Thioclava sp. GXIMD2076: one gene and its partner. The protein of the gene in region 1 interacts with the protein of each later gene in a pairwise test. Links are inferred from orthologs where the notes say so. Each region holds a gene or a part of one and is shown on either strand. Other genes may lie near its edges.

Region 1 (7,587 bases):
TAGAGGGCTGCGAGGATGATCGTGCAGATGCCGGCAAAGACGCCGGCGATCAGATCGTCCAGCATCACGCCCTGCGGTGTATGCAGACGATCCGCCCAACCCACGAGTGAGGGCTTCCAGATATCGAAGAGCCGGAACAGCAGGAAGGCCGCGATAGGCCCCGGCCAGACCATGGACATATCGCGCATGTAGAAGCCCACGGCAGGGAACAGCATGGCCAGCCAGAGCCCTGCGACCTCGTCGATCACGATCTCGGACGGATCATCGGAGGGGCGGTCCTTCAGCTCGGCAGGGACCGTGATGAACCCCACCACCGTTGCCAGAACAAAGGCAATAACCAGCGGCCAGAAGCCCAGCCAATGCTCTATCGCCCAGCCGACGATCAACGCGGCAAGCGACCCCCAAGTGCCCGAGGCCGGTTTCAGCTTGCCCGACCAGAAGAAGGTATTGATGAAATTCAGCATGGATGTCTCCTTGGGGGCGCAGATAGGACGGCGAGCTTACTCGGCAATCAGGGTGACGGTGGCGATGGAGGCGATGCCCTCCTCGCGGCCGGTAAAGCCGAGACGTTCGGAGGTGGTGGCCTTGACCGATACACGGTCCGGCTCGATCTCCATGATGCGCGCCAGCTCGGCCATCATCTCGGGCGCATGGGCCCCGACCTTGGGGCGCTCGCAGATCAGGGTGACATCGGCATTACCGATCCGGTAGCCCATCTTGCGCGCGAGTTTTGCGGCATGGTCGAGGAAGATCCAGCTGGCCGCGCCCTTCCATTGCGGATCACTGGGCGGGAAATGCCGTCCGATATCGCCCTGCGCCAAAGCGCCATAGATCGCATCGGTCAGCGCATGCATGCCCACATCGGCATCCGAATGGCCTAAAAGCGCTTTGGAATGCGGAATCTTCACGCCGCACAGCACCACATGGTCGCCCTCGGTGAAAGCATGCACATCATAGCCATTGCCCAGTCTTACATCCATTGCGGCATCCTTTCTTGCTCGCAGGATCGCCTCGGCGCGGGCGAAATCTGCGGGATAGGTGATCTTGAGATTATCTTCATGCCCAAGCGTGATCGCGACGTCCATCCCCGCCATGCGCGCAATCTCCACATCATCGGCGGCAGGGCCCTCATGGGCGCGGTGCGCGGCGAGGATGGCGTCGAAGCGGAACCCCTGCGGGGTCTGCGCACGGTAGAGGCCCGTGCGGTCGCGTGTGCCGCTGACCAGATCCTGCGCGCCGGTCCAGAGCGCATCCGAGACGGGCAGGGCCGGTGCTGCTGCAGGATGGTCGTCGAGTGCGTGCAGAACGCCTGTCAGCACCTCGGCGGGCAGCAAGGGGCGCGCTCCGTCATGGATCAACACTTTGCTTATATTCTGGTCGGCAAGGGCCTCCAAAGCGTTTCGGACAGACGCATCACGGGTGTTGCCGCCCGCAACCAGCGTAACTGCTCCGCCGGTTAGTGCCAGCCCCCGCGCCATATCATCGGGATGCAGCACCACGACGACGCGTGCACATTCGGCATTGGCGGAGGCTAACGCCTTATAGCAGCTTGCAATCGTATGACGCAGCACGGGTTGGCCGGCAAGCATCTGCCACTGTTTGGGCTCCTCGCCACCGGCGCGTGTGCCACGCCCAGCTGCGACGATTATCATCGCGATCGACATCGAAACCTCTTGCACGTCGAAATCTTTGCCAAAGCCTTAGGCGATGCGGAAGTTCTGTGCAATCAGAACAGGCTTTTATTGAAATGCGGTCGATTTCCGCGTATATTTGCATAATAATTAGGCAGGTGCATATTTTTCCTGCCTTTTTAACGGGAGATTCGCCTCAGAGGATTTGTGATTCAGCCGATGAGGCGGTAGCAGAAAACCAGAGTTATTTCGGGATGGTCCGTGTCTATTCAGCTTCAAGATGTCTCTATCGATCCGCCGGTGCTACTGGCACCTATGGCCGGAATAACGGATAAGCCGTTCCGCAGCCTTGTTGGGGGCTTTGGGGCGGGGCTCGTTGTGTCCGAGATGGTGGCCTCGGGCGAGATGCTGACGGCCAAGCCCTCGGTACGGGCCAAGGCGCGCACGGATATGTCGCTCGATATGCCCTCCTCGGTCCAGCTGGCGGGGCGCGAGGCGCAGCCTATGGGCGAGGCGGCCAAGCTGGTCGCCGGAATGGGCGCGCGGGTGATCGATATCAATATGGGCTGTCCGGCGAAGAAGGTGACGGGCGGGGCGTCGGGCTCGGCGCTGATGCGCAACCCCGATCATGCGCTGACGCTGATCGAGGCGGTGGTTGCCGCCGTCGATGTGCCGGTCACGCTGAAGATGCGCCTTGGCTGGTGCGATGACAGCCGCAATGCGGCCGAGATCGCGCGCCGTGCCGAGGCTGCAGGCGTCCAGATGATCGTCGTGCATGGCCGCACACGCATGCAGTTCTACAAGGGCAGTGCCGATTGGGCCGCGATCCGCGAGGTCGTGGAGGCCGTCGATATTCCGGTGATTGCCAATGGCGATATCACCAGTGCGGCCAGCGCCCGCGCCGCGCTTGAACAGAGCGGGGCTGCGGGGGTGATGATCGGACGTGGTATTCAGGGGCGGCCATGGCTTTTAGCGCAGATTGCCCATGAGATCCACGGCACGCCTGCGCCTGCGATCCCGGAGGGGATGGATCTGGCCCAGATGATCCTTGGCCATTACGAAGAGATTTTAAGGTTTTACGGCGCGGAGCTGGGCCTGCGGCTCGCCCGCAAGCATCTGGGCTGGTATGCCGAGGCTGCCGGTGCGCCGCTGCGTGACGAAATGGTGCGGGCCCAGACGCCGGAGGCCACGCGCGCTCTGATTCTGGCCGCTTTTGGTGAGAGGATGGCTGCGTGACACTGCCTGCCCCCGGCGTAATCTGGAATTCCCTGCCTATTCCGGCACTTCTGATCGACCGAGACGATTGTGTGAGCGAGGTGAACCCTTCGGCCGAGCAGTTTCTCAACCTCTCGGCGCGCGCGATGCAGGGCAAATCGGTCTCCGAGCGGCTGGCGATCAATGCGCCTCTCGAGGAGATCTTCGCCCGCACCCGCGCTGGTCAGACCACCGTTTTCGTCAATGATGTCGAGGTGACGACAGGAGAGAAAGCGCCGGTGCAATGCAATCTGCAGACCTCGACGCTGGGCTCCGATCCCGACCAGATCCTGTTCCTGATTACTCCGCGCGAGCTGTCTGACCGTCTTGGCCGTGCCAATATGGCCAAATCTGCCGCGCGCTCGGCGATCGGTATGGCCGAGATGCTGGCCCACGAGATCAAGAATCCGCTGGCCGGTATCGCGGGGGCGGCCCAGCTGCTGTCGATGGGACTGACCGGCGAGGATCTGGAACTGACCGACCTCATCGTCGACGAGACGCGGCGTGTGGTAAAGCTTCTGGAGCAGGTCGAGCAGTTCGGCAATGTCCGGCCGCCCGAGAAAAAGCCGGTGAACATCCATGATGTGCTGGACCGCGCACGCAAATCGGCGGAGGTCGGGTTCGGCGGGCATATGGAGATCCGCGACGATTACGATCCGTCGCTGCCGTTGACGCTGGGCGATGCCGACCAGTTGGTGCAGGTGTTCCTGAACCTTCTGAAAAATGCCAGCCAGGCCGCGAAAACCGAAGGCACAATCACGATCCGGACCTTTTACGAGCACAAGCTGCGCATCCGGACGGCAGATGGCCGCGGGAAGGCTTTGCCCCTGCAGGTCGAGATCATCGATGACGGTCCGGGCATTCCGGCCGATATCGCTGCTAATGTTTTCGAGCCTTTCGTTTCAGGGCGCGAGAACGGCACGGGGCTTGGCCTCGCGCTCGTGTCCAAAATTATTTCCGACCATGACGGCTGGATCAATCTCGATTCCGTCCCCGGTCGGACCGTTTTCCGTATTTCTCTGCCAGTCGCCCGATAAAAGGAGTAGCCCCGATGGATGGTACAGTCCTTGTAGCTGATGACGATCGCACGATCCGTACTGTTTTGACCCAAGCCCTGACGCGGGCGGGGTGCCGTGTTCACGCAACCGCGTCGCTGACCACGCTGATGCGCTGGGTCGAAGAGGGCAAAGGCGATCTGGTGATCTCCGATGTGATGATGCCCGATGGCAATGGTCTCCAACAGCTCCCCAAGATCGCGGAGCACCGTCCGGGCATGCCAGTGATCGTGATCTCGGCGCAGAACACCATCATGACGGCGGTGCAGGCGGCCGAAGCGGATGCTTATGACTACCTGCCCAAGCCTTTCGATCTGCCCGATCTGATGAAGCGGGCCCAAAAGGCTTTGGAGCAGAAGCGCAAACAGCAGGTCTCGCCGCCCAAACCGGTCGAAATCGAGGTCCGCGAACCGCAATCCGATCTGCCGCTGGTGGGTCGCACGCAGGCGATGCAGGCGCTTTACCGGCTTGTTGCACGGGTGATGAATGCCGATCTGCCGGTGCTGATACTTGGGGAATCCGGAACCGGAAAATCGCTGATCGCGCGGGCTATTCATGATTTCTCCGATCGCCGCACCCTGCCATTCGTGGTCGCTCAGGCCTCCGATCTGCAAGGGGCCGAAGGGGCGTCCTCGCTGATCAGCCGCGCCAAAGGCGGTAGCCTCGTCTTTGACGAGGTGGGCGATTATGACGATGAGACCCAAGCGAAGATCGTGCGTCTTCTCGATAGCCTTCCCGATCCGGCGCCGCGTATCATGGCCACGACGCAGGTCGATCTGGCCGCGCTGATGGAAGCCGACAAGTTCCGGCAGGATCTGTATTACCGCTTGGGCGGTGTGACGCTGGCGGTGCCGCCGCTGCGAGAGCGTGTCGAGGATATTCCGCTTCTGGCCGAGCATTTTCTGGGGCGTTCCGAGACGGAAGGCCTCGGCCATCGCCTCTTCTCGACCGAGGCCATGGCGCTCGTGCGGGCCTATGCATGGCCGGGTAACGTGCGCCAGCTCGAGAATACGATCCGCCGTCTCGTGGTGACCTCGTCCGAGGACGAGATTTCGCGCAACGAGGTCGAAGCCGTTCTGGGCAACCAACCCGCAGTCGAACCGCTGCGCCCGGGTGGAGAGGGCGAGAAGCTGTCGGCCTCCATAGCGCGCCATCTGCGCCGTTATTTTGATCTGCATGGTGGCAACCTTCCGGCGCCCGGTCTCTATGACCGGATCCTGAAGGAGATGGAAGCGCCGCTGATCGAGATTGCGCTCGATGCGACAGGGGGCAATCAGGCCCGCTGCGCCGATCTGCTGGGGATCAACCGCAATACCCTGCGCAAGAAAATCACCGATCTCGACATCCAAGTTACGCGCCGCCGTAAGCTGACCTGAAAGTGACACCGCCCGAACCTGTTTCGGGCGGCTTTTTGCCCAAGAATTGATTTAATTAGTATGTCCGAGGCTTTATGAGCGTGACACTCCTGCCGCGCTGATGTATTATGGCAACATAAAGCAAGAGGCAGGCCCATTGTAGGCCGCCCGGTTTTTCCGAAGTCTCGGGGGCGGCAGTGAAGACGGTCAATCGACATCGCGGGGCATTGTGGGACCGGTTTGTCCGGTTGCGCAGGCAGAGGCGTGTGCAAAATGCCATGACGCTTGGGCTGGTTATCCTCGGCCCCATTCTGGCGATTGCGACCTTCGTGGTGCTGGGACCTCTGGCGCAAGGGGGCGATAGCGGCTCGTTGCGGCTGATCCTTCTTGCTGATTTCATCTATTTCATGGGCTTGGCGGGCCTTATTCTTACGCGACTTGCACAGATGGTGGCCGCAAGGCGCAAGCGGTCGGTTGGATCACGCCTGACCTTGCGCCTGACCGGTATCTTCGCCTTTGTCGCATTGGTGCCTACGGTTCTTGTGGCGCTGTTTGCCGGTTTGACAGTGAATATCGGGATGGAGGGATGGTTCTCCGACCGCGTTCGGGAGGTTGTCGGCACTTCGCTTCAGGCCGCCGAAGCCTATCAGAACGAACATCGACGGGATCTCACCGACGATGCTGACGCACTGGCGGGGTTCCTCAATATCCGGCGGCAAGCGGCGACCTTCATGTCGGATGGCGAGCTGCGCGAGCTGCTGGTGGCGGGTCAAAGCGGTATCCAGAGAGGTCTGAAAGAGGCCTATGTGATCGACGGGACAGGCGAGATTATCGCGCGCGGTGACCGTAGTTATCTCTTTGATTTCGAAAAGCCCGCACCGGAGAAGATCGTGCAGGCGCAATCCGGTCAGACGGTCCTGATCGAGGACTGGGACAATAATGAATTTCGCGCGCTCAAACAGTTGGACGCCTTTGCTGACAGATATCTTTATGTCTCTCGTAAGGTGGACGGATCGATCCTGTCGCTTCTGGATGACACACGCACCACAGTGACACTCTATCAGCAGCTGGAGGCGACGCGCGGCAGAGTGCTGTTCGAATTCGGGCTTGTCTATATGGGATTTGCGCTCATCCTCATTCTGGCCGCGATCTGGTTGGGTCTCTGGTTTGCCGAGCGGCTTTCGCTGCCCATCGGTCGGATGGCGGTCGCGGCCGAGAAGGTCGGCGCCGGGGATCTTGATGCGCGGGTAATCGAGGCCGAGGGCGATGACGAGATCGCGCTTTTGGGGCGTAGTTTCAACAAGATGACGGGCCAGCTTAAAGACCAGCGGGTGGCGCTGATGGCCAGTCACTCGGTGACCGAGGAACAGCGGCGCCTGTTCGATTCCGTTCTTGGCTCGGTAACCTCCGGGGTGATCGGGCTTGATGCTGCGGGCCGGATCGATTTTATCAACCGCTCTGCGGCGAAACTTCTGGATCTGGACAACCTTGCCGACCATCAGCGGATGATTGACGAAGCTGTTCCGGAATTCTCTGATCTTTTCAGACGCTTGCATAGTGCCGTTCAGGATGTGGTGCAGGAGGAGGTTCGGGTATCTCGCTTCGGGAAACTCGAGAGTCTTCTGGTCCGCGTTGCACTTCGTCTACGCGAGGACGGTCTGCGCGAGGGCTATGTGATCGCCTTCGAGGATGTCACCGAGCTTGTTTCGGCCCAGCGCATGGCCGCATGGGGAGATGTGGCCCGCCGGATCGCCCACGAGATCAAGAATCCGCTGACGCCGATCCAGCTATCGGCCGAACGGATCAAGCGCAAGTTCCGCAGGCATGTGGGTGAGGACGAGCCCGCGCTGGAGCAGCTGACTGGTGTGATCATCCGTCAGACCAATGACTTGCGTCGTATTGTTGACGAGTTTTCCAAATTCGCGCGGATGCCCGAGCCTGATCGCCGTGAGGTCGATTTGGTGGCGCTTCTGCGGGATGCGATCACCATTCAGGAAGGCGCGCTGCACGGCGCAGAGCTGAGTGCCGAGCTGCCCGATGGTCCGCTTCTGGTCGAGCTGGATCAGACGATGATCGGGCAAGCGGTGACAAACCTGATCAAGAATGCAGGAGAAGCGGTTGAAACGCTTTATGAAAAAGGCGTGGAAGAGGGCTATGCACCAGAGGTTCGCGTGCTCATGAGTGTTCAGCCGGAATTCATAACCTTGCAGATCATGGATAACGGGGTGGGCTTGCCCGAAGACCGCTCCCGTCTGTTCGAGCCCTATGTAACCACCCGCTCCAAAGGAACGG
Region 2 (5,507 bases), 1.1 Mb from region 1 along the record:
GCGACGGCCATCAGGTAGTGATCTATGACCAGAGCGGCATCTTCTCGGCACCGCGCGTGTGGTGGCTGTTCCGCCTCTTTGGCAAAACGGATGTGGCCGTGCTCGATGGCGGCCTGCCGAAATGGCTGGCCGAGGGACGCCCGACCGAAGATCTGCCCCCCGTCTTGCGCGAGCGCCATATGACCGTGCAGCGTCAGGCGCAGCTGGTGAAGGATGTGACGCAGGTGGCGCATAGCTCGAAACTGGGTGATGCCGTGATCATCGACGCCCGCGCACCCGCGCGCTTTGCCGGCATCCAGCCCGAGCCGCGCCCCGGCCTGAGGGCGGGCCATATCCCCAATGCGCGCAATGTGCCCTTTGGCGAGGTGCTCACCGGCAATGGCACGATGAAATCCCCCGACGAACTGCGCGCCGTTTTCGAGGCGGCAGGCGTCGATCTGGCGAAACCCGCCATTACGTCCTGTGGATCGGGTGTCACCGCGTCGGTGTTGGCGCTGGCGCTCGAATCGATGGGCAAAACCGACTGGTCGCTCTATGACGGCAGCTGGTCCGAATGGGGCATGTATAACGACCTCAGGGTCGCAACCGGAGAAGCATGATGTTCAGCAATCTCAAACCGCAACCGGCAGACAAGATCCTTGCCCTGTCCGGCCTCTATCGCGCGGATCCGCGCGAGGACAAGATCGACCTCGGCGTCGGCGTCTATAAGACTGCTGAAGGCAAGACCCCGATCATGACCGCGATCTCGAAGGCAGAAAAGATCCTGCACGAGACCGAGACCACCAAAAGCTATGCAGGCCTTGCGGGCCAGCCCGACTTCCACGCGGCGATGGCCTCGATGGTTCTGGGCGAGGGCTATCCCGCCGACCGTCTGGCCTTCCTGTCGACCGTGGGCGGCACCGGTGCCTGCCGTCAGGCGTTCGAACTGGCACGCGTGGCCAATCCCGACATGAAGGTCTGGGTGTCGGACCCCACCTGGCCGAACCATATCACCATCCTGAATTTCATGGGTGTCGAGGTCAAACCCTATCGCTATTTCGACAATGACGCCCGCGCGGTGGCTTTCGATGCGATGATCGAGGACCTCAAGCAGGCCAAGAAGGGCGATGTCGTCCTGCTGCATGGCTGCTGCCATAACCCGACCGGCGCCAACCTGACGCTGGAGCAATGGGCCGTGGTTGCAGAGACCCTGCTCGAAACCGGCGCGACCCCGATGATCGATCTGGCCTATCAGGGCTTCGGTGACGGTCTCGAGGCTGATGCCGCCGGCACTCGCCTGATGGCCGAAAAAATGCCCGAACTGATGATTGCGGCCTCCTGCTCGAAGAATTTCGGCATCTACCGCGAGCGCACCGGCTGCCTGATGGTGCTGGGCGATGCGGCCAATACCGCCGTCACGCAGGACAACCTCAGCAAACTCAACCGTCTGGCCTATTCCTTCCCGCCCTTCCACGGGCAGGCGCTGGTGGCCAAGGTCCTCACCGACCCGACCCTGCGTCAAGAATGGGAAGACGAGCTGGAAGCCGTGCGCAACGGCATGCTGGGCCTGCGCGAGCAACTCGCCTCGGAACTGCGCCAGCTGACCAATTCGGACCGGTTCGACTTCCTGGCCCATCACCGCGGGATGTTCTCGCGCCTGGGCGCGACCGAAGAGCAGGTTCTGAAGATGCGTGAGGACAATGCGATCTACATGGTCGGCGATAGCCGCCTGAATATCGCGGGCCTGAACAAGACCTCCGTGCCGCTTCTGGCCAAGGCGATTGTTGCCGCCGGCGTTTAACCGCGTATAGGCTCCGCAAACATGAAAGGCAGCCTCCGGGCTGCCTTTTCGCATATTGTAACCAGAATATGTTGAAGTTAATTTGAGCGGACTTATAAAATCATAACAATTTCGCCCTAGATTGGCGTTGTACAACAGAGGTCCACTATGCCCAAAGCCCGCCTAGCCTATCTTCTTCATGATGCGTCGCGCGCCGTGCGTAGCCGCTTCGAAACCCATACTGCCGAAATCGGGCTGACTTCCTCGCAATGGCGTCTGATGTCGATCCTGATGCGGGAAGGCCCGTTGCCACAGGCGCGGCTCGCCGAACTGATGGAAATCGAGCCGATCTCGGTCTCGCGCCTTGTCGACCGGATGGAACAGGGCAACTGGGTCGAACGTGCGCCCTCGCCCAATGACCGGCGCGTGCGCCTCGTGGCACCCACCGAAAAAGCCCAGAGCACCTTTGCCGATGCCCGCAGCGCCGCCGATAAGGTCTATGCCGAATCGATGACCGGCATGCCGGAGGGCACCTATGAACAGCTGACCGACATCCTCGAGACGCTGATCAAGAATCTCAATACGCTCAACAACCAGAACCGCTGAGGCGGTGGCGGGAGGGACCTCGGGTTCTGCCATCCTTTGTCCAATGCAAAAGGCCCGGATCGATGATCCGGGCCTTTCTTGTTCACACTGCACCTGAAATCAGGAGCGGAATTCCGGATAGGCTTCCATGCCCAGCTCGGCCTTGTCGAGACCCATGGTCTCGTCTTCGGCGGAGACGCGGATACCCATTACAGCTTTGAGGATCAGCCACAGGATCGCCGAGACCACGAAGACGAAGACGCCGACGATGATGATCGAGATCAGCTGGCCCATGAACGTCGCATCGGGGTTGGTGATGCAGACAGCCAGGGTGCCCCAGATACCGCAGAACAGGTGGACCGGGATCGCGCCGACAACGTCATCGATCTTCAGCTTGTCGAGGAACGGAACCGCGAAGACCACGATGATACCGCCGATGGCACCGATGATGCAGGCCCAGCCGAGACCCGGGGTCAGCGGCTCTGCGGTGATCGACACGAGGCCGGCCAGCGCACCGTTAAGCACCATGGTAAGGTCGGGCTTCTTGTAGAGGATCTGGGTCAGAACCATTGCCGCGAAAGCACCGGCACAGGCGGCCATGTTGGTGTTTACGAAGATACGCGACACGTCGGCTGCGTTACCGATCGAACCGAGCGCCAGCTGCGAGCCACCGTTGAAGCCGAACCAGCCGAGCCATAGGATGAAGGTACCGAGCGTGGCAAGGGTCAGGTTGGAGCCCGGGAAGGGGGTCACGCGGCCGTCTTTGTATTTACCGATACGCGGGCCGAGGATCAGACAGCCAGCAAGAGCTGCCCAGCCACCGACGGAGTGCACGACGGTCGAACCTGCGAAATCGAGGAAGCCGAACTGGCTGTCGAGGAAGCCGCCGCCCCATTTCCACGATGCCTGGATCGGATAGATCACGCCGGTCAGGATCGCGGTGAAGATCAGGAAGGGCCACAGCTTGATACGCTCGGCCAGAGCCCCCGACACGATCGAGGCGGTTGCGCCACAGAACATGACCTGGAAGAAGAAGTCCGAGCCGGTCGAGGCATAGGAATAGTCGTCAACCGCATCCGCACCAACGCCAACGGCTTCGAGAACTGCGGTCGCGAACGCGCCCAGATAGCCGCCGGTCTCATCGGAGCCGATCGACCAATTGCCCAGCGGATACATCAGGTTGTAGCCGATCAGGTAGTACATGATGCAGGCGATCGAAAAGAGCGCGATGTTCTTGAGGCACTGCATCGCCACGTTTTTCGAGCGAACAAGGCCCGCTTCGAGCATGGCGAAACCTGCCGCCATGAAGAACACGAGGAAGCCGCCCACGAGGAACAGCAGCGTGTTCAGGATCCAGACGCTGTCGGTCGGCACTGCGGAGGGAGCCGCCGGTGCATCCTGAGCCAGCGCGGGCATAGCCACCAGCGCGGCCGCGGCCGCAAGGCCGGTAAGTCTTCCGAAGTTTTTCATCAGTAATTCCCCTGTCCCACGGACGCTTTAGAGAGCGTCTTCGTTGGTTTCGCCGGTACGAACGCGAACCGATTGTTCGACGTCGAGCACGAAGATCTTGCCGTCACCGATCTTGTCGGTTTTTGCAGCCTTGAGAATCGTATCAACGACCTCGTCTGCAAGACCATCCGTCACGACGATTTCCAGTTTCACTTTCGGCACGAAATTCACCGCATATTCAGCACCGCGATAGATTTCCGTATGGCCGGACTGTGCGCCGAAACCCTTGATTTCGGTCACCATCATGCCACGCACGCCGATGGAGGTCAGCGCTTCACGCACCTCTTCGAGCTTGAAAGGCTTGATTGCTGCAATAATCAGTTTCACGTTCGATTCCTTCCTGTCTCCTCAGCTCCGCTTATCGGAACCGATAGGCGGCATGCCGCCACAAAGCCCAATACTTAGGCATGTTACAAGGCAACCTTGCCGTCAGCCTCACATTCCCGTGGCCCAGCGAACCGGCAAAGCACACTTTTTGGACAGTAAGTATATTTTTTAATCACGCAATATACCGAATCGTGAGAACCCTAACCTCCACAAAGACCAACAATCCGTGTAAATTGGCCAGAACGATCAAGAACGGATACGAGCAGATGGCAAATAATGGCGGCCCGCGCAAACCGCTGGTAGCGGAGCGACGCTACACAGGCGGCGGCAAACCTGGACCGAAGAAAACCCCTCCGAAAAAGCCCGCCAAAGTGGCGCGCAAACGGCCCCCGCGCAAGCATGGACCGATCCTGGGGTTCATTCTTGGCATCCTTGGCTTCTTCGGTCGCCTGATCTTCAAGGCGACATGGCGCGTGCTGGCGGTGATTGCCATCATTCTCGGGATTTCGGTCTATTATTATTACAGCACCCTCCCCCCGCTGACCCAGCTTCTGGACGGTCGCACACGCGGCTCGGTTACCATGCTCGACCGAAATAACGACGTCTTTGCATGGCGCGGTGAGACCTTTGGCGGGCAGATCACCGCCCAAAACGTCTCGCCCTATCTGCGCGAGGCCGTGGTCGCCACCGAGGACCGCCGCTTCTATCACCATTTCGGGGTCAGCCCGCGCGGCATCGCTTCGGCCATCCGCATCAACCTCAGCGAGGGGCGCGGCCCCTTCTCGGGCAATGGTGGCTCGACCATCACCCAGCAGGTTGCCAAGCTCCTGTGCCTCGGTGTGCCCTATGATCCTAAGACGTGGAAGAACGAAGGCGAATACGAGGATGACTGCCGGTCGGGCGGTCTGACCCGCAAGATCAAGGAAGTGCCCTATGCGCTGGCGCTCGAGGCCAAATATACAAAATCCGATATCCTGACGATCTACCTCAACCGCGCCTATCTCGGTGCGGGCGCGCGCGGCTTCGAAGCCGCTGCCCAGCGGTATTTCGGGATTTCGGCGGCCAATGTGAACCCGCAGCAGGCGGCGATGCTGGCAGGGCTATTGAAGGCCCCGACCCGCTATGCCCCCACCAATAATCTCGCGCGGTCGCAGGCACGGGCCGACACCGTCCTGTCGCTCATGCACGAGCAGAAATTCCTGACGGATGCGGAATACAAGGAAGCCAAAGCCAACCCCGCGACCCTGTCGGAAGCTGCACAGAAACGCGCGGGCGGTTACTTTGCCGATTGGGTCATGGATGACATCCCGCCCTTCCTGTCGAATGA

The links. The genes of interacting proteins can lie anywhere in the genome.
Region 2: the proteins of WDB91_RS10585 (region 1) and WDB91_RS05065 interact in binary tests that used the Escherichia coli proteins (3 or more experiments, as listed by UniProt). The link is inferred for Thioclava sp. GXIMD2076 from one-to-one orthologs.

What each region holds. Positions count from the first base shown.
Region 1 is NZ_CP149932.1:2,139,019-2,146,605, forward strand. The notes cover bases 1,894-4,892. They hold WDB91_RS10585 (ATP-binding protein), read left to right. Parts: upstream 1,894-2,863; coding sequence 2,864-3,922; downstream 3,923-4,892. Other genes in these bases: dusB (tRNA dihydrouridine synthase DusB), read left to right, coding at 1,894-2,867; WDB91_RS10590 (sigma-54 dependent transcriptional regulator), read left to right, coding at 3,937-4,892. Also shown: WDB91_RS10570 (phosphatidylglycerophosphatase A), read right to left, coding at 1-464; WDB91_RS10575 (bifunctional 2-C-methyl-D-erythritol 4-phosphate cytidylyltransferase/2-C-methyl-D-erythritol 2,4-cyclodiphosphate synthase), read right to left, coding at 501-1,664; more of dusB, read left to right, coding at 1,893-1,893; more of WDB91_RS10590, read left to right, coding at 4,893-5,316; WDB91_RS10595 (PAS domain-containing sensor histidine kinase), read left to right, coding at 5,574-7,587.
Region 2 is NZ_CP149932.1:1,030,984-1,036,490, reverse strand. What follows is about bases 2,512-5,346. They hold WDB91_RS05065 (P-II family nitrogen regulator), read right to left. Parts: upstream 4,181-5,346; coding sequence 3,842-4,180; downstream 2,512-3,841. Other genes in these bases: WDB91_RS05060 (transglycosylase domain-containing protein), read left to right, coding at 4,447-5,346; WDB91_RS05070 (ammonium transporter), read right to left, coding at 2,512-3,814. In the rest of the region: sseA (3-mercaptopyruvate sulfurtransferase), read left to right, coding at 1-599; WDB91_RS05080 (amino acid aminotransferase), read left to right, coding at 599-1,780; WDB91_RS05075 (MarR family transcriptional regulator), read left to right, coding at 1,928-2,365; more of WDB91_RS05070, read right to left, coding at 2,465-2,511; more of WDB91_RS05060, read left to right, coding at 5,347-5,507. UniProt on the Escherichia coli protein: Involved in the regulation of nitrogen metabolism. Regulates the activity of its targets by protein-protein interaction in response to the nitrogen status of the cell.